One region of the Lelliottia sp. EB106-05-01-XG201 genome, then DNA from elsewhere that is predicted to be linked to it. Evidence: predicted binding sites of a transcription regulator. Region 1 holds the regulator's gene; each other region holds the start of a gene.
What was found. The regulator Fur, encoded in region 1, represses iron uptake genes when iron is present. The targets are predictions, from matches to a motif close to ATAATAATGAGAACNACTATCAA.

Region 1 (9,974 bases):
GGCAATGCGCTTCCAGTATTCGATCCCGGAACCGCCGAGCGGATCGACGCCCAGCTTCAGGCCCGCTTTCTGAATCGCGGCGATATCGACGATATCCGCCAGCCCTTCAATAAACGGCTGCACCAGATCCAGCTCTTTCACGTGGCCGGAGGCCATGGCCTTATCCAGCGAAATACGCTTCACGCCGTTCAGGCCAGCAGCCAGCAGCGCGTTGGCGCGGTCTTCGACCACTTTGGTGACGTTGGTATCAGCCGGGCCACCGTTTGGCGGATTGTACTTGATACCACCGTCGTCTGGCGGGTTGTGCGACGGGGTGATGACGATACCGTCCGCCTGCGCGCCGCCTTTTTTGTTGTGCACCAGAATGGCGTTCGAAACCGCAGGGGTCGGCGTAAAGCCGTTATCTTCCTGGACGATCACGTCAACGCCGTTCGCGGCCAGCACTTCCAGCACGGAAATGAACGCCGGTTCGGACAGGGCGTGGGTGTCTTTCCCGACATAGCACGGACCGGTCACGCCATTTTTCGCGCGCTCTTCCGCGATGGCCTGGGCAATGGCCAGAATATGCGGTTCGTTAAAGCTATGGCGCGCCGCGCTGCCGCGGTGGCCAGACGTACCAAACTTCACTGCGTGTTCTGCGTTGCCCACTTCCGGCTTCAGCACGTAGTACTGCGCGGTGAGTTGAGCGACGTTAATCAAATCGCTTTGTTGTGCAGGCTGACCCGCACGTTCGTGATTTGCCATTGCCTGGTCCTTCCTGTGCAAGGGTTAAATGGTACCGCAAACCTTTTCAATCAATTCCGCCGGGAATTGCATCGACTGCATGATGTGTTCGACCATGCTGCATTTGCGTCCGGTGTTGGTATTGGTGATCACCCAGTACGGCGTACCAGGGACATGTTTAGGTTTGGTTTGATTGCCGTTGGCAAGCAGCGTCTGCTCGTCGCCCGCGAAGTAGACGCGGGTACGGCCATGAAGCGAATCAGTGGCTTCGGCAAACGCTTTGTTATCCAGTGAATAGAGTGTAGACAGCACCAGCATAAAGCGGTTAACCGCTTTCTTCTGCTCGGCGTATTCGTCGGAAAGCAGCAGTTCACGCATGGCGCGGACTTTGTCTTTCACCGGGGCGACTGTTTTGACTTCAACAGCAGCGCTCAGCTGACGAACCTCTTTAGAAACCGGAGTTGCAGGCTGTGAGGCGGCGGAAAATTTCAGCATACGCCGTAAAATGTCGGACGCACTCTCGCCAATATGTCGCGTGTGGCTGGCAATATACTGATAGAGCTCATCATCAACTTCGATTGTTTTCATCTTAATCCAGTGCAATATCTTATCTGAATACAAGTCGTTGGGATTATAAGGGCTAATCCCAACCGCGGATAGGGTCAAGCCAGGCTTGCGGCAAAAGTCAGATTAAACTGGAACCTTGCAGCCGGGCGGCAGAATGGTCAACATAATACCCTAACCTGACATACGTAAAAAAAGAACTTTGCCATGAAATTGAATAGCCGAGCGCAATCTGCACAATCGCCGAACAATAATTCTCCCATCGTACTGGTTCATGGCCTGTTTGGCAGCCTCGATAATCTGGGCGTGCTGGCCCGCGATCTGGTGGCCGACCACGATATCCTGCAGGTGGATATGCGCAACCACGGGCTTTCCGAGCGCAGCCCGGAGATGACTTATAGCGCGATGGCGCAGGATCTGCTGGATACCCTCGATGCCAACCATATCGAGAAAGCCACGCTGATTGGCCATTCCATGGGCGGCAAAGCGGTCATGGCTCTGACGGCGCTGGCCCCGGAGCGTATCGACCATTTGGTGGTGATTGATGTCGCCCCGGTGGATTACGACGTGCGCCGTCATGACGAAATCTTTGCGGCGATCAACGCCGTGACCGAGGCGGGCGTTTCCACGCGCCAGCAGGCAGCGGCGGTGATGCGCGAACATCTGGATGAAGAAGGCGTAGTGCAGTTTCTGCTGAAATCCTTCGTCGATGGCGGATGGCGTTTTAACGTGCCGGTGCTGTGGGATCAATATTCCCATATTGTCGGCTGGGACAACGTCCCGGCCTGGCCGCACCCTACCCTGTTTATTCGCGGCGGGAATTCCCCGTACGTCACCGACGCCTGTCGCGATGAGCTGCTGGCGCAATTCCCCCAGGCGCGTGCGCATGTGGTAGCCGGAGCCGGACACTGGGTTCACGCCGAAAAACCGGAAGCCGTGCTGCGGGCAATTCGTCGTTATCTCTCTGATAATGCGATTTGATTAAAAAGCTAGCGACCGGTTGCCTGCGGGTCACCAGTCGTTGGCGTGCAGGTTGACGTCATGTATGATGTCGCGCTCATCGCCCCGGCAATAGCAGGGCTGCTTGTTTTCCCCCGAAGTCTCTGAATCATGGCCAAAGAACAAACGGACCGCACGACATTAGATCTGTTCGCGACTGAACGTCGACCGGGACGACCAAAAACCAATCCGCTTTCGCGTGATGAACAGTTGCGCATCAATAAGCGCAATCAGCTAAAACGCGACAAGAGTCGTGGGCTTAAACGCGTCGAGCTAAAACTCAACGCGGAAGCGGCTGACGCCTTAAGTGAACTGGCCGACGCCCGCGAAATCAGCCGAAGCGAGCTGATTGAAGAGATGCTGATGGCGCAACTTCAGGCATGGCGCAGCACCAGGTGATCGTTTGAAAATCCACTCATTTGTCCCTTTCATGTAGCACAGAGTGCAGTCCCGCGTGATAGCTGTTTCCGCAGACTTCCCTGTTCTGCTATGATTGCCCTTATCCGTGGACAAATTGCGCCACCATACCATTAAGTTTCAAGAGGTTATTTTACTCATGGCAATCATCGGCATTTTTTTCGGCAGCGATACCGGTAATACCGAAAACATCGCAAAAAACATTCAAAAACAGCTTGGTAAAGACGTTGCCGACGTGCATGACATTGCTAAGAGCAGTAAAGAAGATCTCGAAGGCTACGATATTCTGCTGCTCGGCATCCCAACCTGGTACTACGGCGAAGCGCAGTGTGACTGGGATGATTTCTTCCCGACGCTGGAAGAAGTCGATTTCAACGGCAAGCTTGTGGCCCTCTTCGGCTGCGGCGACCAGGAAGACTACGCGGAATACTTCTGTGATGCGCTGGGCACCATCCGCGACATCATTGAGCCACGCGGCGCCGCGATCGTCGGCCACTGGCCAACGGCGGGCTATCATTTCGAAGCCTCTAAAGGCCTGGCGGATGACGACCACTTTGTTGGCCTCGCTATCGACGAAGACCGTCAGCCAGAGCTGACCGCAGAGCGCGTCGATAAGTGGGTGAAACAGATCCGCGAAGAACTGCACCTCGACGACATTCTGAACGCCTGATCAAATCTGTGAGGTGTAGCGTTATACGCTATGCCTCATTGATAGATAATTCCAATCAAAATAATTGCTACAAATTTTTAACTTTTGCGTTCATACCTGTACAATGTCCCAGGGTTATAGTGGATGCCATCGAACAAGTTTGTTGGTGATACCACGTTTTTATAAGCATACTTTGCTTGAGACTTGCGGTTTTCATTTAGACATGGCAGTTCTATAATGAGACGCATTATCCCAACTGCATTTTCTGTCACTTCTTAAGGAAGTGAATCGTTTAGCAACAGGACAGATTCCGCATGACTGACAACAATACCGCATTAAAGAAGGCTGGCCTGAAAGTGACGCTTCCTCGTTTAAAAATCCTGGAAGTTCTGCAAGGGCCGGACAACCATCACGTCAGTGCGGAAGACTTATACAAGCGTCTGATCGACATGGGCGAAGAGATTGGGCTGGCGACCGTATACCGCGTTCTGAACCAGTTCGATGACGCCGGCATTGTCACCCGTCATAATTTTGAAGGCGGTAAATCCGTTTTTGAACTGACGCAGCAGCATCACCACGATCACCTGATTTGCCTCGACTGCGGCAAGGTGATTGAGTTTAGCGATGACTCTATCGAAGCACGTCAGCGTGAGATTGCCACCCGACATGGCATCCGTCTGACCAACCATAGCCTGTATCTTTATGGTCACTGTGCTGAAGGCGATTGCCGCGAAAATGAGCACGCACACGATACAAAATAATTCTGCTTCATACTCTGAGCCAACCTGACGGTTGGCTTTTTTTTGCCTGCAATAAATGCAAAAACGCCCGGCGCGCTCTCGCTGCCGGGCGTTAATGAACGCGGATTACTGCGCGTTGTTGTTGCGAATTTCCTGCCAGAGCTGGCCGCAATCGGCTTTCACCGCTTCGCCATTCCCCGTTTTACGTGCCTGGATACAGGCCTGGTAATCCATCACGCGAACATTCTCTTGCGTCGCAAACTGCTCATGCGCCTTTTCTTTCTTCAGTACCGTCAGCACGCTCTGGCAAGCCTGGATTTTCTCCGGCGAGCCTTCCGCGGTGTTGATACAGGTGCTGTAAGCCTCTTTGAGACGTGAATCTTCTTTCGGTGCCTGAGGCTGCGCACAGGCAACCAGGCCCGATGCCAGTACCGCCACCACTACAATTTTCTTCAACATGTTGGTCTCCATTCCGGCGGGTGTGACCCCGCCAGGCAGTTCATCAGAAGATGGTGAATGGTGCGATAACCATGAATTTCACGTCACGTTCATCCTGGAAGATGTTGCCGTAACCGCCTGCGTAGCTTGGGATATCAGAGTGGTTGTCATACTGCGTGAAGTGCAGTTTGAACATGGTGCCTTTCGCGCGACCGTCCTGCAGGGTGTACATCGCATCCAGGCTGTAAGCGGACTCTTTCAGGCGATAGTTTGGATCGTAGTAAGCGTCTGGCGTAGCCATGTCGCCCGGCTTCGCGTCCCATGCGTAGGCGTAAGATGCGCCCACTGCCCAGCCCGGCAGATTCCAGTTTTTCAGGTCATACATCGCGCCGAAGAAGAGCGCTTTTTCGCCGTCGGCGTTGAAGTCTGAACGGTTATCCCACCAGATATCCAGACGACCGTTGGAAGAGGCGTAGGTTGGTGTCATACGCTGCAGGAAGTAGCCCTGCTGCCCTTCGGCTTTGACGTAAGTTCCTTCGAGGCGTAAATCCACCTGACCGATTTTGTAGCCGAAGGTCAACGCCTGCAGCCATGCGGTGCCGTCATACAGATCGTTTACGCTGCCATCGCTGACTTTATCGCGCGTACCGTAGAACTGATAGCTGGTGGTCAGCGGGCCGCCAACGATATCGAATTTGTAGCTGGCTTTGGCGAAATACTGATCGACGTAACCTTCCGCCTGACCAAACGCTGCTTCCAGCACGAGGTCGTTTTTGAAGTCGTATTTCGCGCCGAGAGAGTGCAGATACTCCACGCGGGTCTTTTTATCGTTCTGGTAGAACTTGTCCATCTCGATGTGCCACGGCGCTTTGTACTCGTTGGTCCACATGTAGGAGAAGCTCAACGCACCCGCATCGCCGTAGTCAAAGTTCGCCCCGGCTTCCGCGCCCTGGTAAGTACCCGGCATGAAGCTCCAGTGCGGGGCTAACAGGGTCTGACCGGTTGGCTGAATGTAACCACCGCGCGCCCATACTGGACCGTATTTGAATTTTGCCGCCGCTTTATACAAGCTGATACCGCTCTTGTCGCCAGACCAGTCTTCTTTGTACGCTTTGTTGCTGGAGGAGAACGCGATTTCGTTCGGATGTGCGCTATCGCCGTTTTCCGCCATTTCGATGGCCGTGAAAGCAGCAATATCCAGGCCGAACATATCAGCCGCATAACCGGACTGGAAATCCAGGTTGGCGTTCCAGGTGGAGTGAGAAAGGTTAACTTTGTATTTGTCGCCGTCGGTGACGTCTTTACGGTCACGTTCACGCTGCCAGTAATAGATACCGCCCGTGAGTGTCGAATCATCGATAAAGCCTGCTGCCTGAGCCTGCGGAGCTGCAATAAAGCCCGACATTGCTGTCACACCGGCGATAGCCAGCGCCAGCGCACTACGTTTGCCACTGAACGTACGCATAGATTGTTCCTCTTTGACGAATAAAAGCGCCTTAAACGGCGAAAAATCTAAAAGACCAAATGGTCAGGGGTAGTCTGTAATACCCTCGAATTAACTACCGCCTTTAGACTATTTTTCGCGACGCGAATTATCAATGCTTTTCAGTGGGCAAAACGCAGGATTATGACGAAGTGCACATAATTGGTAGTGATTTGTAACACATCACCTGCGACAAGGCTTAAGCGGAAAAATATGGTTAAATTCAGGGAGTAATGAAATTTGATAGCGCTTACATACTTTAATTTGGCTTATTCCGTATTACAGGAAACTTTATTAAAAAAAATAAGTAGCAGCTCATTGACGTGTTATTTTGCGGTTAAAAAATGGCACGAAAAGTAAAAGCATGATCGATAAGCAAAAAAAACGCCGCGTTGCGCGGCGTTTGTCTCTCATTGACCAGGCTTACTCGCCAATTTTGGCCCAGGTGTCACGCAGACCGACGGTACGGTTAAATACCAGTTTGGTAGCGGTTGCATAACGGCTGTCAAGACAGAAGTAACCTTCACGCTCGAACTGATATGCTTTACCTGCTTCGGCCGTTTTCAGGGAAGGTTCTGCATAACCCTGTTTGATGACCAATGATTCCTGGTTGATGGTCGCCAGGAAATCTTCTGCCGCGCCCGGGTTCGGAATGCTGAACAGACGATCGTACAGACGAATTTCAACTGGCAGCGCGTGTGCTGCGCTCACCCAGTGGATCACGCCTTTCACTTTGCGTCCGTCCGCCGGATCCTTGCTCAGGGTCTCGGCGTCGTAAGTACAGAAGATAGTCGTGATGTTGCCTTCGGCGTCTTTCTCAACGCGCTCAGCTTTGATCACGTACGCATTGCGCAGGCGAACTTCTTTGCCCAGCACCAGACGCTTGTACTGCTTGTTCGCTTCTTCGCGGAAGTCAGCACGGTCGATCCATATTTCGGCGCTGAACGGCACTTCACGGCTGCCCATTTCCGGTTTGCTCGGATGGTTCGGCATGGTGACCTGCTCGCTCTCGCCCTGCGGGTAGTTTTCGATGACCAGTTTAACCGGATCGATAACCGCCATCGCGCGCGGTGCGTTTTCGTTCAGATCTTCGCGAATGCAGGATTCCAGAGACGCCATCTCAATGGTGTTGTCCTGCTTGGTCACGCCGATACGCTTGATGAATTCGCGAATAGAGGCCGCAGTGTAGCCACGACGACGCAGACCGGAGATGGTCGGCATACGTGGGTCATCCCAGCCTTCTACGTGCTTGTCTGTTACCAGCAGGTTCAGCTTACGCTTGGACATCACGGTGTATTCCAGATTCAGGCGAGAGAACTCGTACTGACGCGGATGCACAGGGATGGTGATGTTATCCAGCACCCAGTCGTACAGACGACGGTTGTCCTGGAACTCCAGCGTACACAGGGAGTGCGTAATGCCTTCCAGCGCATCACTGATGCAGTGGGTGAAGTCGTACATCGGGTAGATGCACCACTTGTTGCCGGTCTGGTGGTGCTCGGCAAATTTAATGCGATACAGCACCGGGTCGCGCATCACGATGAACGGCGACGCCATATCGATTTTGGCACGCAGACAGGCTTTGCCCTCTTCGAAGCCACCGGCACGCATTTTTTCGAACAGCGCGAGGTTCTCTTCGACGCTGCGATCGCGGAACGGGCTGTTTTTACCCGGTGCCGTCAGCGAGCCACGGTATTCGCGGATTTCGTCAGCAGACAGCTCGTCAACGTAGGCCAGGCCTTTGTTGATAAGCTCTACGGCGTAGGCGTGCAGCTGATCGAAATAGTCAGAGGAGTAGCAGATATCGCCAGACCAGGTGAAGCCTAACCATTGCACGTCGTTCTTGATGGACTCAACGTATTCGATGTCTTCTTTAACTGGGTTGGTGTCATCGAAACGCAGGTTGCATTGGCCCTGGTAGTCTTGCGCGATGCCGAAGTTCAGGCAGATCGATTTCGCATGACCGATATGCAGGTAGCCGTTTGGCTCCGGCGGGAAACGGGTATGAACTGTGGTGTGCTTACCACTGGCCAGATCTTCATCGATGATCTGGCGAATAAAGTTACTCGGGCGGGCTTCAGCCTCACTCATCGTGGATTCCTCAAAGCGTCAACAACGTATAACGGCATATGATCTTATAAGCCGGACGTAGTGACAACCTTTAGTTATGCAAAAAACGGCTTTGAAGTGAATATTGGGGAGGATTGCTGCAAAAAAAAGCGGCGGAGGATAACCCCCGCCGCTTAAGGCATGACTCTACTCAGGAGCGATTACTTGCCTTTAATCTCGTACAGTGGCGTTTGACCAGCAACGACCTGACCTTTCGCCTGGAGAACCAGACCGCTAAAGTCGTCGATGTTGCTGCAAACAACCGGGCTAATCATGGAGCGCGCATTGGCGTTCAGGAAGTCCAGATCCATTTCCAGAATCGGCTGACCTGCCACCACTTCGGCACCCTCTTCAACCAGACGCGTGAAGCCTTGACCACCCAGGGCAACGGTGTCGATACCCATGTGAACCACGATCTCAGCACCCTTCTCCGTTTCGAGGCAGAAGGCATGGTTGGTGTTGAAAATTTTCACGATGGTACCGGCTGCCGGAGAAACCACGGTTTTTTCCGTTGGTTTCACAGCCACGCCATCACCGACCGCTTTGCTGGCGAACGCTTCATCAGGAACCTGCTCCAGGGCAACCACTTCGCCAGTGACTGGAGAAACCAGCGCCGCGATGGTGGTGGCGTTAGGAACCGCCTGTGGTTTTGCAGCTACAGGTGCAGCGGTGACAGGAGCAGCTTCAGAAGCAGCTACCGGACCGGTGGTTTTCATGGCGTTAGCGATTTTTTCTGCCACGAAGCCCACGATAATCTGCACGCTGGTTTTGTTCAGACGAATCACACCGGATGCGCCCAGACGTTTAGCCAGTGCTTCGTTAACCAGAGAAGAATCTTTCACGCTGAGGCGAAGACGGGTGATACAGGCGTCGATACCGGTCAGGTTGTCAGAACCACCGACTGCGGCGATGTACTGACGCGCCAGGCCTGCAACGTCCTGCTCTTTATCACCGCTCACATTCACGTCCTGACCATCGGCTTCGCTACCGGCAACAGCCAGCTCGCGACCCGGAGTCATCAGGTTGAATTTGGTGATAGTGAAGCGGAACACCACGTAGTAAATCACGAAGAACACCAGGCCCTGAGGGATCAGCATCCACCAGTGAGTCGCCAGCGGGTTACGGGACGACAGCACCATATCCACCAGACCCGCACTGAAGCCGAAGCCTGCAATCCAGTGCATTGACGCTGCGATGAACACAGAGATACCGGTCAGCACGGCGTGGATCACATACAGAACCGGCGCCACGAACATGAAGGAGAATTCCAGCGGCTCGGTGATACCGGTGAAGAAGGCCGCGAATGCGCCCGCCATCATGATACCCAGAACTTTCGCTTTGTTCTCTGGACGTGCGCAGTGATAGATAGCCAGCGCAGCACCCGGCAGACCGAACATCATAATCGGGAAGAAGCCCGCCTGATAACGACCGGTGATACCCACGATGCCTTTACCTGTTTCGATGGACTGTGCGCCGCCGAGGAAGTTAGGGATATCGTTAATACCTGCCACGTCAAACCAGAACACGGAGTTCAGGGCGTGGTGCAGACCGACCGGAATCAACAGACGGTTGAAGAAGGCGTAGATACCTGCGCCCGCAGAACCGAGTTTCTGGATGTGCTCACCGAAGTTCACCAGACCGTCGAAGATCACAGGCCAGACGTACATCAGGATGAACGCGACGGCGATCATGACGAAGGAGGTCAGGATCGGCACCAGACGGCGACCGCTGAAGAACGACAGCGCCTTCGGCAGCTCAACGCCGCTGAAGCGGTTATACAGTTCCGCAGAGATGATACCCACGAGGATACCGACGAACTGGTTGCTGATCTTACCGAACGCAGCAGGCACCT
Region 2 (9,974 bases), 1.3 Mb from region 1:
TCGCCGTGGTGAGGGCGAAAATCAGGATCCCGCCGCTCAGGGCCAGCAGCGGATACAGCCCGGCAGGCAGGGAGATACGGTTAATCATCTGCTGCAGCAGATACCCGCCGGAAAGGCCAATCACAATCCCGAGGCCAAACTGCTGGAGAATATGCCAGGCAAACATCCAGCTCAGGCCGGTTTCGTGCGCCTGAATCATCTCGATCAGCGTGATAGTGAGAAACACCGCCATCGGATCGTTGCTGCCGGATTCAATCTCCAGCGTCGAGCCAACGCGTTCGTTCAGCCCTTTACCGCCGAGCAGAGAAAAGACCGCCGCCGCATCGGTCGAGCCGACAATGGCGCCGATCAGCAAGCCTTCCATGATATTCAGATGAAACAGCCAGGCGGCCATCATCCCGGTCAGGCCGGAAGTAATCAGTACACCAACGGTCGCCAGCGACAGCGCCGGGCCGAGTGCCACGCGAAAGGAGCTGGCCTGGGTGCGCATCCCGCCGTCCAGCAAAATGACCGCCAGCGCGAGGTTACTCACCATGTAGGCGAAGGGATAATTATCGAATGGAATACCGCCGATGCCGTCGATACCCGCGAGCATGCCGATGGCCAGGAAGATAACAAGGATAGGTATGCCGAGACGCGAAGAAAATGAACTTAATAAAATACTGCAGGTTACTAATACTGAACCCAGAATGAAAAGACTGATTATCGCTGCGGCATCCAATGTTGTCTTACTCCCACCTCAATGTTGTGACTGTTACTAAAACCCTATCATATTAACGACAGAAACAGCGTTTTATTGAGGTGGAAATACGGCTTTTTTATGCCTTTAAGACAGGATGACCGCTCAGAGTTAACCGGCTTCCCGCCTGCGAGTGCGAAAGCGTCGCCTGAGCGCCGAGCGGCAGCGTCACCGTCTGCTGTTCGTGACCAAACGCCAGCCCGCTGATGACCGGAATATCCACGCGCGTACGCAGATAATCGATCATCGTTTCAAGCGTATAACCCGCATCGTAATCGTTCGGCGTCGCGCCGCTAAAACTGCCCAACACCACGGCGCGCTGACGGTCGAGAATCCCCGCGTGCTTCAGCTGCAACAGCATGCGTTCGACGCGGAACGGATGTTCATTGATGTCTTCCAGCACCAGAATGCCGTTGTCGACTTTAGGCAGCCACGGCGTGCCGATAAGCGACACCAGCATCGCCAGATTGCCGCCCCACAGCTGTCCCTGGGTTTCACACGCCGGGCCATCGCCTTGCCACTCCACGCTAAACGTTGGGTTTTGCAGCGCGCGCCAGAAGTGCTCCTCGGTAAAGGCATTCAGCTCCGGCGCGCCGAAATTCCCCGCCAGCATCGGGCCGCTAAAGGTGATGACGTTATGCAGGGCCAGCAGCCCGAGCTGAATCACCGTGAAATCGCTGTGACCGCAAATCAGCAGCGGGTCCTGCTGCTGACGTCGGGCCAGCCCGTCCCAGTCGATCGCGTCCAGTAAGCGGCTCGCGCCGTACCCGCCGCGCACCGCCAGAATAATCTGGTTTTTCCCCTCGAGGGTGGCCAGGTCGTTGATATCAGCCACTCTTTGCTGTTCAGTTCCGGCGAAACGCTGCAGACGGCGGGGGATAATCGTCTGATGAGCGACCCTGTGGCCGGACGCTTCCAGGCGCTGCACGCCAAGCCGGGCGGCGTCCTGGTTAATGCAGTACCCGGACGGGGCAACAAGATGAAACTGAGACATGGCAAATCCTTGCTGAATGAGAAACTAAATGCCTATATCATGCCGCCTGTATGCGGTCTGCTTCAAGGGGCGGATGCTTAACCGCGATGATCGGCTATAAGGATAGATGACGTGAAATTGAGATGGTTTGCTTTTTTGATTGTATTGCTGGCGGGCTGTAGTTCAAAACAGGATTATCAAAATCCGCCGTGGAACCCGGAAGTGCCGGTTAAACGCGCGATGCAGTGGATGCCGATCAGCGAACAGGCCGGTAAGGCGTGGGGCGTCAGTCCGCGTCTGGTGACGGCGATCATTGCGGTCGAATCCGGCGGCAACCCAACGCTGGTGAGCAAATCCAATGCGGTGGGCCTGATGCAGCTGAAAGCCTCCACCGCCGGGCGCGAAGTTTACCGCTACATGGGCTGGAGCGGGCAGCCGTCCACCAGTGAGCTGAAAAACCCGGAGCGCAATATCTCCATGGGGACCGCCTATCTGAGCATTCTGGAACACGGGGTGCTGAAAGGCATCGAAGATCCGGAAGTAATGCAGTATGCGCTGGTGGTGTCGTACGTGAACGGGGCGGGGGCGTTACTGCGCACCTTCTCGTCGGATCGCAAAAAGGCCATCAGTGAGATTAACGGCATGGATAAAGACGAGTTCTTTGATCATGTGGTGAACAATCACCCGGCACCACAGGCACCACGCTATATCTGGAAAGTGCAGAAAGCGATGGACGCCATGTAATGCCGTAGCCGGGCAGCGAGCCGCTGTCCGGCGCGTTTCAGAGCACCTTATTCGCGCGCTCCCGTGCTTCTCGCTCCAGCGAGAAAATAATTCTCTGCAGTTCCCTTTCAGCCCCAGGCCCGACATTCAAAAAGCGAAAGCTCAGCCGCGGTGTGGTGATGGTCTCATTTTTGCTGTCGACCACCTTGCGTTCGCTGATCGCAATCAGCTGCGCGTCAAAGTAAAAACGTCCCCAGCCAGCCATATCCAGTTCAATCTGTGAAAAACGCATCCCTTCCACCAGTCCGTCCGGTCGTGGTGTGTCCATCAGTGCGCCCATCCCGCCGAGTGACAGGTCGAAGAGGCGAAAGCGGATCTCTTTTTTGTCCGGCATTTTGGCCTTACAAAAATAGGAGGGGTGCAGCGGGGCGTTAATACGAAAATACTCCCGGCGCTGGACAAACCACAGGCTGTCCGGCAGCGGAGTAATAAACGCCGGCAGATTGAGATATTCGCCTTGTTCCACATGCGGCAGGACAAACTCAACCTTCGCCCCTTTGGTTTCTGCCAGCACGGAGATGTTTTTCGCACGCAGTACCGCCCGGTTCTCATACTCCTGGCTGCCGAGGTCAATCACCAGACGCTCCGGTGTCGCTTCCAGGATCCTGCTTATGAACTGATTTGTAGCCCAACTGATGCGCACAGGCACTTCGCCCTTGTGCAGGTCGCGTAATACACCTAATACAGCCAGCGGATTTTGCTTCAGGAACTGCTCACTGTAATTACTCACGCCGAATGGCTCCTCGATTGTCTGACGGACTGTCCCAGAAGTATCGGCAATGGTGAGCGGAACTTAATACAAACCGGTGATTTTTTTTCAAAATTGAGAGGTAATTAAGTCGGTGAGAAGAAAACGGTTTTAGCGCGGTGACCTATACTTAAGTCACTTGCGCGAAACATTTTCAGCGCATGCATTTCATCTGCAAGAGGGCATCGCAATGGGTATCATCGCCTGGATTGTCTTTGGTCTTATCGCCGGCGTTATCGCAAAATTCATTATGCCGGGACGTGATGGTGGCGGTTTCATTCTGACCTGCGTGCTGGGGGTCATCGGTGCGGTAGTCGGTGGCTGGCTGGCGACCATGTTTGGCGTCGGTGGCAGCGTCAGCGGCTTTAATCTGCACAGTTTCCTGGTGGCTGTCGTGGGCGCAATCGTCGTCCTGGCGGTTTTCCGCCTGCTCAGACGGGCATAAACAGCGAAACGGCTCTCACTGAGGGCCGTTTTTTTTGCCCCCATATTGCTTTGTTAATCGAAATGAGAATAATTGTCGTTCTTTGTATCATCTAATAATAAGACGACAATATGAACACCTCGCGTTTTGCAGTATGTGCGTTGGCAGGAGCCGTTTCACTGGCGTTGCAAACCTGTGCGTTTGCGGAAGAATCCACGATAGTCGTGACCGGATCAGAGCAGGGCAGCGCGCTTCCGGAGTGGACCAACAGCGCCACCAAATCAGCGGTGGCCGAAAGTAAAACCCCACAGGTCATCAATACCATTTCCGCCACCGAGATCGAACAGCGCCACGCGAATTCGGTCAACGAAATCCTGCGCTATGCCCCGGGCGTGTCGACGGAAGTGCGCGGCAACACCTCCTACATGAGCGAATATAAAATTCGCGGATTCACCGTCGAGCAGGAGTATTACAACGGCCTGCAGCTGCCGTACAACGTCACCGGGAACACCAAAGCGCGCATCGATCCGCTGCTGATCGAGAGCGTCGATATCCTCAAAGGCCCGGCTTCCGTGCTCTACGGCGGCGGCTCACCGGGCGGGCTGGTCAATATTCAGGGCAAAAAACCGCAAAAAGCGGCGCAGACGGAAGTGGGCTTTACTACCGGCACGCGTAACCTGAAAGAGGGGTATCTCGACTCCACCGGGCAGATCGCCAGCAGCGACTGGAACTACCGTCTGCTGGGTAAAGCGACGGAGGGCGACGATCAGCCGCACACCACCCGCACGGAAAACTACCTGGTGGCCCCGTCCGTCACCTGGCAGCCGGACAGCAAAACGCGCCTGACCCTTGACGCGCTGGCGCAAAACTCCCCGAGCCTGACGCCATCTAACCCGCTGCCGCTCTCTTACCTGCGCTCGAAATATGCCGATCGCCGCGATTATGCTGGCGACGAGTGGAGCGGTTTCAAACAGCGCCAGTGGATGCTGGGCTACAGCTTTGAACACGAGTTCGACAGCGGCTGGGGCTTCAACCAGAAAGCGCGCTATTTCGATGTGGACACGCACCAGCGCAGCATCTACTCCACCGGACCGGGCGCACAAGTCTATGAGCTGAACCGCTTTGCCTATACCACCGATGAAGATCTGCAGAGCTTTAATATCGATAACCAGGTCACCAAAACGCTTGAGCTGGGCGACTGGAAACATCATCTGCTGGCGGGGTTTGACTACCAGAAGCTGAACTCGCACTTCCACTATCGCTACGCGTCCAACACACCGGGCATCGACATGCGCGACCCGGACTACTCGCAGGTTAACGACGGGGCGCTCGGTCTTTACACCGCGCAGAAAAACCGCCTGAGCTATCAGCAGAACGGCTACTACCTGCAGGACCAGATTGAATTCGGCGGCCTGAACCTGCTCGGCAGTCTGCGCTACGACGACTACCGTTCAGTCACTACCGATTATCTGCAAAACGGTGATAAAGCCTGGGTGTCGCAGGATCGCGTCACCAAACGTCTGGGGGCGCTGTACGCCTTCGAAAACGGCATTTCACCGTTTATCAGCTACTCCGAAGGCTTTGCGCCGGTCTCGCCGCAGGGCACGCTGACGGCGAAAGATGTCAAACCGACCACCAGCAAACAGGTGGAAGGCGGGGTGAAATACCTGCTGGAGGAGTACGCCACCACCTTTACCGCCTCGGTGTTCAACATCCGCCAGAAAAACGTGGTCACCAGCGATCCGGGCTTCCTCAATTATCGCCAGACTGGCGAGGTGGAGTCGAAAGGGGCAGAGCTGTCGGCCATCAGCCGTCCAACGGATAACCTGACGCTGATTGCCAACTACGCCTACACCCACGCGATTAACACCGAGGATGAGAAGTACAAAGGCAAACGCCCGACGCAGGTGCCGGAAAACGCCTTTAATCTTTGGGGGGATTACACCTTCGACAGCGCGCCGCTGAAAGGGCTGAACCTCGGCGCAGGGGCGCGCTACACCGGGCCGATGGAGATCGCGCCGACCAACGATCGGGGCAAACTGGGTGGCACGACGCAGTACGACCTGGCCGCCTCGTATCAGATGGGTGAAATCATGCCGTCGCTGGCCGGGCTGACCCTGAAAGCCAGCGCGCAGAACATCACCAACAAAGAGACCTTCACCTGCTACGACACGACCAACTGCTGGATTGGGCGGGATCGCACGGTGCAGGTGGGGGCGAGTTATAGTTTCTGAGTTTTCCCCTCACCCTAACCCTCTCCCAAAGGGAGAGGGAACTCGCTTGCTTTTCTCCCTCTCCCCGTGGGAGAGGGCCGGGGTGAGGGCATCAGACCGCACAACTCCTACTGCGCTGCACTCTTCTCCACCGGCGCCACATCATCATTCGCCGCCGGCTGCGTCGCCGGCAAGCTGTCGCACGGTTTCTCTTTCGGGCACACCAGGTCCAGCATCTTCAGCGTCACGCCGTTGGTCCAGCCGAAGCCGTCCTGCAGCGGATACTCACCGCCGCCTCCGCCGGTCCCGGTGGTTGACACATCATATTTCTCGACCAGTTTCTGCTCGCGATCGTAGGTGTGCTGCACGTTAGTCAGGAAGCGCCAGGTGACATCCATCGCCACTTTCTTGTGACCATAGTTCTGCAACCCTTCGGCGGCCACCCACTGCAACGGTGCCCAACCGTTCGGCGCATCCCACTGCTGCCCGCTGTTAATCGTGGTGGTGGTGACACCACCCGGTTTCAACAGGCGCGAGGCGGTAGCGCTGGCGACTTTATCCGCCCGCTCTTTGGACGCCGCGTTGACATACAGCGGGAACAGGGCGGCGGCGGTTAGCTGATTGCGCACCTTTTTGCTCTTCAGATCGTAATCCGCATACCAGCCCTCTTTGTCATTCCACAGATGGCTCTCAATCGCTTTTTGCCGCGCACTGGCCAGCGCTTCATAGCGATTGGCACGCTCGGTATCCCCGGATTCCTGAGAAGCTTTCGCGAGCAGTTTTTCCATCTTGAACAGCAGGGCGTTCAGATCCACCGGCACAATGCTGGTGGTGCGAATAGTGCCGAGTTTTTGCGGATCGTCCATCCAGCGCGAGCTAAAGTCCCAGCCGGACGCCGCGGCGGAGCGCAGGTCGCGGTAGATCTCAGTCGCCGGGCGGTTCGGATTATTTTTGGCGGTGTTGACATCATCCAGCCAGGATTCCGGGCGCGGCGTGTCGCGATCGTCCCAGTAGCGATTCAGAATCGATCCGTCATCCAGTTTCACCACTCGCTTGTTGGCCTGACCGGGCTGCAGCGTCTCCACGCCTTGCATCCAGTAGCTGTACTCTTTTTCCATCTGCGGCAGGTAAGTTTTCAGCGCGTCCTTGTCGTGCGTCGCCAGCAGTTCGACCATCAGGGCGAAGAACGGCGGCTGGGAGCGGCTCAGATAATAGCTGCGGTTGCCGTTGGGGATATGACCGAAGTTGTCCAGCTCATAGCCGAAGTTCGCCACCATATCGCTGATTTTGTCCCAGTGGTCGCTCTCCGCCAGCCCCAGCATGGTGAAATAACTGTCCCAGTAATAGACCTCGCGGAAACGCCCGCCCGGCACCACGTAAGGCTTCGGCAGCGGCAGCAGAGAATCCCATTTGTCTGCCTTATCGGTGGTGCGCGTCAGCACCGGCCAAAGGCCGTCGATATGCTCGCGCAGGCTCTGTCCGGCAGGGGGAACGTACTTCTCGCCTTCGCCCGGCAGGGTGAAATTCACCTCCACGAAGTGGCGCAGGTCAAAACCGCGCTGCTGATGCTGCATACGATAATCCGCCAGAATCATCAGCGGATCGCTTTTCGGTACCGCATCAGCGAAGGTTTTTTGATCGGGGAACAGTTTGGCGCTTTGCACGTCGCTAAACAGGGGGCCGAGCAGAATATCTGGCGACTGTTTTTGCCCGGAAGGTAACTCATCAGCAACGCTCATTGCAGCGACGCTCAGCAGCGCGCACCCTAATGCCACGCGCAGCGCAAGCGGTGCGGGACGGCGCATCTCGGTTCTCGTCATCGGTCTTCTCCTTTTTATTCGCGAGCAGCGTCGCCGCTGCCGTCAATCACCTGAAAACCTTAGACGAATCTGACGGGTTTCGCGTGTCGAACCTCCCATTTTTCACAGTTCCAGACTCTTTACCCGTATCAGGATAAGCGGATATTTAACGTTAATAGATTTACTTGGTTTATTAATTTTAAATATTTATAGGCGCCGTAATTATATTTTTTATTTTTCTTTATGGGTTGCTGTAATTATAAGTGTGATCTCGCGCGTGCTCCGTTATTGAATTTCTCACTAAAGGCTTCTTCACGATCACATAAATAAAAAATCATAATCAACAGGTGAAAAAACGTAATGGAACCCGCCGCCCTGATTAGGCGAAATACCGAAGCTGTTCAGGAATGTCATAATAATTTATCAGGAAGGGATCCATGAGAATAAAACTTATTGTTTTGGCCGTCAGCGCACTCTGTTCCGCTGGGATCAATGCCGCACAGAATTCCCCCGATCTGGAAGAAAAACTCGCGCAGCTGGAAGCGCGTCTGGAAAAAGCCGAAAGCCGGGCAGAAAAGGCCGAGGCGCAAATTGAGCAATTAGAGAAAAACCAAACCGTGGCGGCAAAAAATCAGCCGACCGTGGCGGTGCAGTCCGCCGAGCCGGTGAGCGCCGCCGCATTACCCAAACTCACGCTCTCGGGCTATGGGGATATTAAATTTTATGGCGACGTCGAATTTAATATGGATGCCGCCAGCCGAAGTGGCGCATTAACCTCGATTAAAACCAGTGCTAACAAGGACTGGGCATCGGGAAATAATGAACGCTGGGATATTAACGGCCGTCTGCTGTTAGGGTTTGATGGATATCGCCGAATGGAGGACGGTAATTTCGCCGGATTCTCCGTCCAGCCGCTGGCGGATCTGACGGGTAAAATGAATCTCGATGATGCGGTGTTCTTCTTCGGCAACGAAAATAACTGGAAGATTAAAGTCGGCCGCTTCGAAGCCTACGATATGTTCCCGCTGAACCAGGATACCTTTATTGAGTACTCCGGGAATACCGCCAACGATCTCTACAGCGACGGCTACGGTTATATCTACATGATGAAAGAGGGTCGAGGCCGTAGCGACAGCGGCGGCAATTTCCTGATGAGTAAAACCCTCGATAACTGGTATTTCGAGGTCAACACTCTGCTGGAAAACGGCAGCACGCTGTTTGTCGATAAGCAGTATCACGGCATCGATCTCGATAACGACAAAAACGTCGCCTACGTCCGGCCGGTGATTTCATGGCAGAGCGGGCGCTTCTCCACGGCGGTGGCGATGGAGAGCAACCTTGTCAACAACGCCTACGGCTATCGCGACGCGTCCGGGCAGTGGGTCGATCAGTCCGATCGTACCGGGTATGGCCTGACGATGACCTGGAACGGGCAAAAAACCGATCCGGAAGAGGGCGTGGTGGTAAATCTCAACACCGCCTACATGGACGCCACGGATGAAACCGACTTTACCGCCGGGACTAATGCCCTGTGGCATAACTTCGAGCTGGGCTACATCTATGCCCACAACCAGGTGGATAAATTCAACTCTGCGAATGTATTCGACAACTGCGACAACGACTGCTGGATAACCGATCCGGGCGACTACGACATCCACACCATTCACGCCTCGTATCTCATCCCGAACGTGATGAAAATGAAGAACTTTAATATCTATCTCGGGGCCTACGCCTCATGGGTGCAAGCGCATCCGAACGACGGCGACGGAAATAACGACGACCGCTACGGTGGCCGCGTGCGCTTTAAATATTACTTCTGACGCCTCGCCGGTCAGACCTCTTCCGGGGTCTGGCTGGCCTCCCGCAGCGTGCCCGGCGCATGGCCGACAATACGCTTAAACGCCCGGCTAAAGGCCGCCAGCGATCCATATCCCAGCCGCAGCGCCACCGTCTCAATCGCCTGATGCTCATGTCGAATATACTGAATCGCCAGGCGCATTCTTAATTCACTCAGATACTTAGCGGGCGTGGTACCGGTCGCGGACAAAAAGCGCTCGGCGAACACGTAACGCGAAGTTCCGGCCTCTTTCGCCAGCTCCGCCACGCTCCAGTTGACGCCCGGCTGCTGATGCATGGCGTAAATTGCGCGGCTCAGACGCGGGTCGCGCAGCACCTGTACCCAGCCCGTGGCTTTCACGCAGCCCGCTTCCACCCAACCACGGACGATCAGCGCCGCTACCACGTCGGCGAGGCGCGCCAGGATCCCGGCGAAACCCACCTGGCGGGTCATGGATT
Region 3 (9,974 bases), 1.4 Mb from region 1:
GTGATGAAATCGGTGCTGTTTTCCAGCACATAGGTCAGGGCGATCAGGTTGGTCGCGTGGCAGTGCATGATCACGCGGTCTTTGCCGTCCGTCGCCTTGATGCGCTCGCAGTGGGAGAGGAAGTGCGCCGGAAGCTCTGAGGTCGGCACCGCTTCGTGGGTCAGCCCCCAAAGAATGTGGTAGCCCGCGCCGTCGCTGTCCACTTTTACGATGCCTAAATTCGCGGCCGGATCGAGCTGTACGTTGCGGAAGAATTTGCCGGAACCGGTGACGATAAACGGCGTGTTGGCCAGCAGCGGCATCGGCTGGCTCAGGGCGATATAGCGCGGTTTCTGGTGGAAATCGGCTTCGAACGGTGCGATATCGGCATCGTCGAGGCGCAGCGTCAGGTTGCCCCCGTTGCGCTCGTCCCAGCCTTTCAGCCAGGCGTCGGTGGTGGCTTTGATCATGCCCTGGACGAACCAGGCGTTGGTGATGGTGTGCATAGTGTTCATGTTCCTGTTAATTCGGTGAGGCCTGATGCCCTCACCCTAACCCTCTCCCACAGGGAGAGGGGACTGTTCGGAGCGCTGGTTTTCTCCCTCACACACAGGGAGGAGCGCTGGTTTTTCTCCCTCTCCCTCAGGGAGAGGGCAGGGGTGAGGGTTGTGTTACCCGCGAGTCGCTAACACCTCTTTCTCATACGCCCGCACGTTGTCCAGCCACTGGCTGCCCGCTGGCGCATCGTTGCGCTGGCAGTACATCTCCCACACGGCCTGCCACGGCAGGGATTTTTGCTCTTCGAGCAGCGCCAGACGCGCGGTGTAGTCGCCTTGCTCTTCGAGCGTACGCAGGGCCGCCGTGGGCTCCAGCAGGGCGCGCAGCAGGGCTTTTTTCATGTTGCGGGTGCCGATCACCCACGCCGCGATGCGGTTGATGGAGGCGTCGAAGAAGTCGAGACCGATGTGCACGCGGTCGAACAGGTCGTGGCGGATGATTTCGCTGGCGATGGCCTGAGTTTCGTCATCCAGCAGCACCACGTGGTCGCTGTCCCAGCGTACCGGGCGGCTGACGTGCAGCAGCAGGCGCGGAACGTACAGAATGGCGGCGGAGATTTTGTCGGAGATCACCTCAGTCGGGTGGAAGTGGCCCGCGTCCAGGCACAGGGCGGTCTGGCGGCTGGTGGCGTATCCCATGTAGAACTCGTTCGAGCCAACGGTGTAGCTCTCCGCGCCAATGCCGAACAGCTTACTTTCCACCGCATCGATGTGATGCGCCGGGTTGAGTTTCTCGCTGATCACCTCGTCGAGCGCTTCCAGCAGGCGCTGGCGCGGGGCCAGGCGGTCCACGGTGATGTCTTTCATGCCGTCCGGGATCCAGATGTTCATCACCGACGGCGTGCCGAGCTGTTCACCAAAATAGGCCGACACGCGGCGGCTGGCTTTGACGTGGTCGATCCAGAACTGGCGAATCTCATCGTCGGCGTGGGAGAGGGTAAAACCGTCGGCGCTCAGCGGATGTGAGAAGCAGGACGGGTTAAAATCCAGCCCCAGTTTGTTGGCTTTGGCCCACTCCACCCAGTTCTTAAAGTGTTCCGGTTTGATTTCATTACGCGCCACCGGCTCGCTGGCTTCGTGGTAAATCGCGTGCAGGTTCAGACGTTTTGGTCCAGGAATCAGACTCAGCGCCAGCTCCAGATCGGCCCGCAGTTCGGTGGCATTGCGCGCTTTGCCCGGATAGTTGCCGGTCGCCTGAATGCCGCCCGTCAGCGCGCCGCCGCTGTTTTCAAAGCCCGCGACGTCGTCGCCTTGCCAGCAGTGCATGGAGACCGGCAGACGGTCGAGCTGACGCAGCGCCTCTTCGACATCCACGCCTACGGCGGCGAAACGCTGTTTAGCCAGTTCCCAGGCTTGTTCAAGTTGAGTGGTCATGCGCAAAGCTCCTTTGTCAGTCGTTTTTGCAGAAACTACGCCTGATAGCGGGCAATTTCATGGCAGGGATTAGGGGTAAAAGTGGTGAGCGGGTAGTTGTGAGTCACCACCGCCCGGAAATCGTCAACACTGGAAAGCTCGTCCAGGGTCATCAGCTGAATGCCGATATTGCCCAGCGTCGAGGCCTCAACAGGGCCCGCGACCACGGTGATCCCGCAGGCGTCGGCGCAGAGCTGGTTCAGCAGCTGGTTCTGGCAGCCGCCGCCCACGATGTGCAGCTGAGAGAACGGCTTACCGCGAAGCGCCGCCAGCTCGTTCAGAACGTCGGCGTAGAGCAGGGCGAGGCTGTCAAAAATGCAGCGCGCCAGTTCAGCCGGAGTCTGCGGCACGGGCTGCGCGCTCTCGCGGCAGGCGGCCTGGATCTCGGCGCTCATATTGCGCGGATTGATAAAGCGGTCGTCGTTCGGGTTGATCACGAAACGACAGGCGGGCAGCTTTTCTGTGTCGGCAATCAGGCGCGCCAGGTCGGTAATGTTCTGCTCTTTCAGCACTCGCTGGAGCAGCCACAGCCCCATGATATTTTTCAGCACCCGGTAGCGGCCTTCCGCGCCGCCCTCGTTGGTGATGTTCGCCGCCAGCGACTTTTCGCAGGTGTAGGGCGTTTTGCTCTCAAAGCCCATCAGCGACCAGGTGCCGGACGAGAGATAGGCCGCGTTTTTGTCTGCCAGCGGCGAGGCAATCACCGCGCTGGCGGTATCGTGGCTGGCGACGGCGACCACCGGGATTTCATTTTTCAGTGGGCAAATCCAGTGACCGATCACATTCCCGGGATGGGTCGGCGTACCGAACCAGGCAGGCGATGCGCCGGTCCAGCCGAGCAGGTGTTCATCCCAGGTATCGGAATTGATGTTCACCAGTTGGGTGGTGGTGGCATTGGTGTATTCCCAGTTCATTTTCCCGGTCAGGCGGTAGCTGAAGTAATCCGGGATCAGCAGGGCGTGGGCGACGTTCGCCACCAGCTCCGGCTGCTGTTCCACCAGAGCGCGCAGCTGATAGAGGGTGTTAAAGGGTAAGAACTGGATGCCGCTGCGCCCGTAGATGTCGGCTTTGCCGAGCTGGTCAATGGCGCGGGCCATCACGCCGTCAGTCCGGCTGTCGCGGTAGGCAACGGGCAGGCCGACGCGGTTGCCGTTGCGGTCGAGCAGGACAAAATCGACGCCCCAGGTGTCAATCCCGATGCTGTCGATCAAAATCCCTTCGTCGCAGACCTTGTTCAGGCCGGTGCGGATTTCCGCTTCCAGACTGTCAATATCCCAGGTCTCCACGCCGTCCTGCTTTTGCAGGCAGTTACCGAAGCGATGGATTTCACGAAGCGAAAGTGCGCGCTGTGCAGGCACGTAGCTGGCGAGCATCACGCGCCCGCTGGATGCGCCTAAATCGACAGCCACACAATGGCGAGAGGTCATAATTCGGTCCTTCTTGGAGTCATTGCGAAACAGTCTAAGAAAGGGAAGAAAAACGCACCTTCTCGCCACTGACAGGCAAAATCCCGCGCTGGCAAGAAAGCAAAGATGAACGTGAGGGAGTTCACAGTTTCCAGTCATGACGCGGTTTTCAGGCCGTGTGACCGTTGCCGCATTTCCCGATCTTTCCCGCCGTTTCTTGAAAAACGGACAGGCTTTGCACGCTTTGACGTCGAAAATTGAAGGTGAGAAACCCGGCCCTTAATTACTATTTTGAGAACATTTCTCATTGGTGGTGGCCGTTATGACCGTACTGCACAGCGTGGATTTTTTCCCTTCAGGAAGTTCGCCGGTGGCGATCGAGCCGCGGCTGCCTCAGGCGGCCTTTCCTGAACATCATCATGATTTTCATGAGATTGTGATTGTTGAGCACGGGACGGGCATTCACGTGTTCAACGGCCAGCCCTACACCATCAGCGGCGGGACGGTGTGCTTCGTGCGCGACCATGACCGGCACTTGTATGAACATACGGACAACCTGTGCCTGACCAACGTGCTTTACCGTTCTCCGGATGCGTTCCAGTTTCTCTCCGGGCTCAACCAGCTGCTGCCGCAGGAGCAGGACGGGCATTACCCGTCGCACTGGCGGGTGAATCAGTCGACGCTGCAACAGGTGCGTCAGTTGGTGGGGCAGATGGAAAACGCCGAAGACAATGCCGAAACCCACGCCCGCGCCAGCCGGGAGCTGCTGTTTATGCAGCTGCTGGTGTTGCTGCGCCGCAGCAGCCTGGTGGAAGGGGCGGAAAACAACGATGCGCGCCTCAACCTGCTGATGGCGTGGCTGGAAGATCACTTCGCGGAAGAGGTGTGCTGGGAGACGGTGGCAGACAGGTTTTCACTCTCCCTGCGCACGCTGCATCGCCAGCTCAAGCAGCACACGGGCCTGACGCCGCAGCGCTATCTCAACCGGCTGCGGCTGATCAAAGCCCGCCACCTGCTGCGCCACACGGACGAAAGCGTCACGGATATCGCTTATCGCTGCGGGTTTGGCGACAGTAACCACTTTTCGACGCTGTTTCGCCGGGAATTTAGCTGGTCGCCGCGCGAAATCCGCCAGGGACGGGATGCGTCACTTCAGTAACGCGAGGACAATCACCGTTTTTTCGGCGCAAAACGGCTAATAATGGCAGGTTATTAGCCGTTGAGGTGTGTTGTGGGCGCTCCGTTAATCCTTCGCAAAACCGATTTCTTTGCTAACGCCGGGCAGGCCGTCGCGGTGGCCGATCGCTATCCGCAAAACGTCTTTGCCGAGCACACGCACGAGTTTTGCGAACTGGTGCTGGTGTGGCGCGGCAACGGCCTGCACGTCCTCAACGACCGCCCGTATCGCATCACCCGCGGCGATCTGTTTTATATCCGCGCGGAAGACAAACACTCCTACGCCTCGGTTAACGACCTGGTTTTACAGAACGTGATTTACTGCCCGGACCGGCTCAAACTCAACGTCGATTGGGCAGGATACATCCCCGGATTTAATGAAGCGCACACCGCCCCGCACTGGCGGTTGAGCAGCAACGGCATGACTCAGGTGCGCCACGTCATCACCCAGTTAGAACAGGAGAGCCAGAAGGCTGAACCGGGCGCGAACGAGATGGCCGAGCTTCTCTTCGCCCAGTTGGTGATGACCCTCAAACGCTACCGCTACGCCACGGACAACCCTTCAACCACCGAGCAGGAAGCGCTGCTGGATAAGCTCATCACCACGCTCGCGGGAAGTCTGAACCGCAGCTTTGTGCTGGAGAAATTTTGTGAGCAGGAGCAGTGCAGCGAGCGCGCGTTGCGCCAGCAGTTCCGCACCCAGACGGGCATGACCGTGAACCACTACCTGCGCCAGCTGCGCATCTGCCACGCGCAGTATCTGCTGCAACATACGGAGCTGATGGTGAGTGAGGTCTCGACGCGCTGCGGCTTTGAGGACAGTAACTACTTTTCGGTGGTGTTTAATCGCGAGGTGGGGATGACGCCGGTTCAGTGGCGTCATCACAGTCGAAAAGCGGCGTGATTAATTCGCCATGCCAAGACCGACAATGTTGGCGGCAATAATAATCACCACGCAACCCAGACTCAGCACGCTCACCGGACGCCGTCCGGCGTTGTTCCACTCTTTCAGCACCAGCCCGACAATCCCGCCGCACAGCACGTAGAAGCTCATGTGCAGCATCCAGCTCATGTAGTCATACTGCGGTGGAATGCTGGCGTGGCCCCAGGCATAGAAGAAGAACTGCAGATACCACATCAGGCCGCCGAGTGCCGACAGCAGCACGTTGCTGATGATGAGGTGTTTTGCCAGCGAGAAGTCGGCTTTTACCGACAGGTTCTTCACTTTTGCCAGACGAATGAAGCAGAAGCCGAGGTTCACCAGCGCACCGCCGCCCATGATCACTACGTAGCTTGGCAGGGCAACGTAGAGCGGATCCACGCCCAGCGCAGCCGCCGCTTCGTGCATCGGTTTGGCGGCGTTCATCGCAAACGACATCCCGGCGGAGAAAATGCCGCACATCACCGCCAGCACCAGCCCTTTCTTCAGGTTGAACTCTTCCGCGCGAATGCCCATTTTGCGCTCTTTCAACTGCCCCGCGCGGGTGACAATCCCCACGCCGACCACCGCCACCAGCACGCCCAGCAGCGTCATCTGGCCGCCTTTGGTGTTGATCAGCACGTCGAAATTACCGTTCAGGATTGGCGTCATCAGCGTGCCGACAATCAGGGTGATGCCAATCGCAATCCCGATGCCCATCGACATCCCGAGATAGCGCATGGTCAGTCCGTAGTTGATATTGCCGATGCCCCACATCGCGCCGAACAGAAAGACCGGCAGCAGCGTGGAGGCGCTAAAGGAGGAGAAATACCCCCAGAAATCGGGCAACAGAATGGCGCTGATGGTCCACGGCAGGATCAGCCAGGAGACCGTACCGCCCACGGACCACATGGTTTCCCATGACCAGTGTTTCACCTTTTTAAACGGGGCATAGAAACAGGCTGCACTGGCTGCGCCTATCAAATGCCAGAAAATACCCATCGTAATCGCATGATTCATTTTTTTACGTCCTCATCGTTTTTATAGGCCGGTGGCTTCCCTCCGACCCGATGAGTGTAAAAATTAAGCGGCGAGCGAACCTTCAGAAGGTTGCCGCACTTTTCTTGTCTATGGCAATCAGCGCGTTAACCGCGTGAGCAGACTCACAAATTCGGCATTGGTACAAAAACGAATAACCTTATAAAAACTACGGCATTGATAATCATTTTCAATATCATTTAATTAACTATAATGAACCAACTGCTTACGCGGCATTAACAGCTGTGCCGCCCGACAATAATGGAGAGGATTATGAGTTATACACTGCCATCCCTGCCGTATGCCTATGACGCACTGGAACCGCATTTCGACAAGCAGACGATGGAAATCCATCACACTAAACACCACCAGACTTACGTGAACAACGCGAACGCAGCGCTGGAAAGCCTGCCAGAATTCGCCAGTCTGTCTGCTGAAGAGCTGATCACCAAACTGGATCAACTGCCAGCTGACAAGAAAACCGTTCTGCGTAACAACGCCGGCGGTCACGCTAACCACAGCCTGTTCTGGAAAGGCCTGAAAACCGGCACTACCCTGCAGGGTGATCTGAAAGCCGCTATCGAGCGCGACTTCGGTTCCGTGGACAACTTCAAAGCTGAGTTTGAAAAAGCAGCAGCGACCCGTTTCGGTTCTGGCTGGGCATGGCTGGTACTGAAAGGTGACAAACTGGCTGTGGTTTCCACTGCGAACCAGGACTCCCCGCTGATGGGTGAAGCGATCTCTGGCGCATCCGGCTTCCCAATCGTGGGCCTGGACGTGTGGGAACACGCTTACTACCTGAAATTCCAGAACCGTCGCCCGGACTACATCAAAGCCTTCTGGGACGTGGTGAACTGGGACGAAGCAGCAGCACGTTTCGCCGCTAAAAAGTAAGTCATCACTGAGTTCGAAAGCCTGGCCTGTGGGTCAGGCTTTTTTTTGTCTGCGCGTTTTTGAGCAACGCTGAAACTACTCTCCCCAATGCTCAACTTTTCCCAACGCCTATTTTTAAATTATCTTTATTTACGGGCGTATTATTTATTCTTCGGATAGACCTCAGGTTCTGTATTGGTAATGCGTGCGCTTTTGAGACATTATTGCGAAAATTCTTATTTCCGGATGTTTCAGGTGTATTTATGCGCGGTACTGGAAAAATAACAGCCTCTCTGAATATTATTCTCTATTGTTATTTATTAGTCTTTCATTCTTTCTTATTTTCTTTTCCGGCTCAGGCGGATGAAAAAACGCTGGCGGCGGATGTTTCATCCGCGGGAACGCTATTAAGTCAGAATGACCGCATGGATGCCGTCATTAATAGTCTGGTCAATAGCACCAGCGGAAAAGCCACCTCTGAAGTTCAGCAATGGCTCCAGCAGTATGGGACAGCGCGCGTCAACGTGGGCGTCGACAGGCAGTTTTCGCTCGCCAGCGCTGACTTCGATTTTCTGCTGCCACTCTATGACAAAGATCAGCATCTGATTTTCACCCAGTCAGGCATTCGCCGCGCTGACGACCGCAATGTGATCAATCTGGGCGTCGGCTATCGCCATTTCTCCGACAGCTGGATGTGGGGGGTAAACACCTTCTACGATCAACAGATTTCCGATAACACGCACCAGCGTCTCGGCGTAGGCGGCGAATTGGGCTGGGACTATCTCAAACTCAGCGCCAACGGCTATGCGCGCCTCTCCGGCTGGAAAGACTCCACCGCGCACGAGGATTACGAAGAACGCGTGGCGAACGGCTATGACCTGCGGGCGGAAGGGTATCTGCCCGCTTACCCGCAGCTGGGCATGCAGCTGATGTGGGAGCAGTATTACGGCAAAGACGTGGCGTTGATGGGCAGCGATAAAGACCAGCGCCAGCGCAACCCCTATGCTGTGACCGCAGGATTGAATTACACCCCGGTTCCGCTGGTGACGTTGGGCGTGAATCATAAAGCCGGGAAGGGCGATCAGCACGAAAGCCAGGTCGAAATGAATATTAACTGGATGGCGGGCGTGCCGTTTGCCGATCAGCTGGATGCGGATAATGTTCAGGCGCGTCGGACATTACGCGGCAGCCGTTTAGATCTGGTCAGCCGCAATAATAATATTGTGCTGGAGTATCGGAAAAAGGAATTAATCTCACTTTCACTTCCTCAGCATATTGAAGGGGTTGAATCTCAGACATTACCTGTCGCCGTGAAAATAGCCACGAAATATCCCTTAAGTCATATTGTCTGGCAGGATTCAGAGCTGATGATCCATGGCGGAAAAATAAGTGAAAACAACGGCGCATGGTCGATTGTTCTTCCGGAATATCAGCCAGAGGGTGCGGAAAAGAATATTTATGTCATGTCCGCGACGGCCTATGACAGCAAAGGTAACGCCTCAGATAAAGCCTGGATTAGCGTGGAAGTGAAAGGCTATAACCCGGTGACGGCGACCACGCAGACCACCGTCTCCAGCGATAATCTCATTGCCGACGGCGTCAGCTCCACGCCGGTGACATTGACGGTTATGTCCGGAACCGGAAAACCGATCGGCGGCGTAGCCGATCAGCTTAGCGCCCAGCTCATCCATCCCGTCAGTGCGAAAAAGATGAGCGTTAAACGCCTGAGCGCCGCGCCATCCACGAGCGAAAAAATGACGCCATTCGTCGAACAAAGCCCTGGCATCTACGTCAGCACCTACACCAGCGGCACGACGCCGGGTACGGTCATCATTCAGTCTCGCTATAACAGCACGCTGCTCAGCAAGGCGACCATCACGCTGCTGGCGGCCAATACGCAGTATCACTTCGTCCAGCTGGATGCGACCAAACCGGCCGCGCTGGCGAACGGCCAGGATGCGATAACCCTGACGGCGCAGGTGACCAACACGCGCACTAACCAGCCCGTAGCGGGCGTGCCGGTGACGTGGCAGGTGGATAATCCCGACGCGGTTTTATCGGCAGAGCAAAGCGTGAGTGACGCGCAGGGCCATGCGACGGTGATGTTGACCAGCAAAGCGGTGCTGGGAGCGACGGTCACCGCCGGGCTGGAAAACGGCGAGACGGTGAAGAGCAGCGTCCTGCAGTTCACGACGGACCTGCAAACGGCAAAAGTGGCCGAGGTGGACGCGGACAAGCTGCGCGCGAAGGCGAACGGGCAGGAGACGATTACCCTCAGCGCCCACGTGGTCGATGCGAGTGAACATCCGCTGGCTAACCAGCCGGTTAAATGGGCGATTGCTTCGTCTACGAACGCCGTCCACTTGTCGGACAGCCAGAGCACCACGGATGACAACGGCGTGGCGACAATCTCGCTGACGGCGGCGCAGGCCGGTGACGCGGTGATTTCTGCCGCGACGGGCAGCAGCGCAGCGGTGTCATCGAAGACATTAACCTTCACCGCCGATGCCGACAGCGCGGTGATGGGCGCGATCTCCGCCAGCAAAACCTCCGGGCTGGCTAACGGCCAGGATGGGATCGGCCTGAATGTGAAAGTCGTCGATGCCAATAAAA

Region 2: the regulator Fur is predicted to act here: its motif matches at 3,757-3,779, upstream of AC3WS9_RS09310 (TonB-dependent siderophore receptor).
Region 3: the regulator Fur is predicted to act here: its motif matches at 6,666-6,688, upstream of sodA (superoxide dismutase [Mn]).

The regions. Positions count from the first base shown of each region.
Region 1 covers NZ_JBYTDV010000001.1:3,291,403-3,301,376, forward strand. Annotated here, with positions in the region: gene pgm (phosphoglucomutase (alpha-D-glucose-1,6-bisphosphate-dependent)) at 1-744, opposite strand, end outside; gene seqA (replication initiation negative regulator SeqA) at 769-1,311, opposite strand; gene ybfF (esterase) at 1,495-2,268, shown strand; gene ybfE (LexA regulated protein) at 2,398-2,685, shown strand; gene fldA (flavodoxin FldA) at 2,843-3,373, shown strand; gene fur (ferric iron uptake transcriptional regulator) at 3,667-4,113, shown strand; gene chiQ (ChiQ/YbfN family lipoprotein) at 4,219-4,548, opposite strand; gene chiP (chitoporin ChiP) at 4,595-5,995, opposite strand; gene glnS (glutamine--tRNA ligase) at 6,437-8,104, opposite strand; gene nagE (N-acetylglucosamine-specific PTS transporter subunit IIBC) at 8,284-9,974, opposite strand, start outside.
Region 2 covers NZ_JBYTDV010000001.1:1,994,780-2,004,753, forward strand. Annotated here, with positions in the region: gene AC3WS9_RS09285 (potassium/proton antiporter) at 1-721, opposite strand, end outside; gene ldcA (muramoyltetrapeptide carboxypeptidase) at 819-1,733, opposite strand; gene emtA (membrane-bound lytic murein transglycosylase EmtA) at 1,845-2,456, shown strand; gene ycgR (flagellar brake protein YcgR) at 2,494-3,225, opposite strand; gene AC3WS9_RS09305 (GlsB/YeaQ/YmgE family stress response membrane protein) at 3,434-3,688, shown strand; gene AC3WS9_RS09310 (TonB-dependent siderophore receptor) at 3,799-5,901, shown strand; gene AC3WS9_RS09315 (alpha,alpha-trehalase) at 6,009-7,700, opposite strand; gene AC3WS9_RS09320 (carbohydrate porin) at 8,117-9,499, shown strand; gene AC3WS9_RS09325 (AraC family transcriptional regulator) at 9,511-9,974, opposite strand, start outside.
Region 3 covers NZ_JBYTDV010000001.1:4,704,185-4,714,158, reverse strand. Annotated here, with positions in the region: gene rhaD (rhamnulose-1-phosphate aldolase) at 1-485, opposite strand, end outside; gene rhaA (L-rhamnose isomerase) at 651-1,910, opposite strand; gene rhaB (rhamnulokinase) at 1,946-3,376, opposite strand; gene rhaS (HTH-type transcriptional activator RhaS) at 3,678-4,514, shown strand; gene rhaR (HTH-type transcriptional activator RhaR) at 4,587-5,435, shown strand; gene rhaT (L-rhamnose/proton symporter RhaT) at 5,436-6,470, opposite strand; gene sodA (superoxide dismutase [Mn]) at 6,762-7,382, shown strand; gene AC3WS9_RS21975 (Ig-like domain-containing protein) at 7,625-9,974, shown strand, end outside.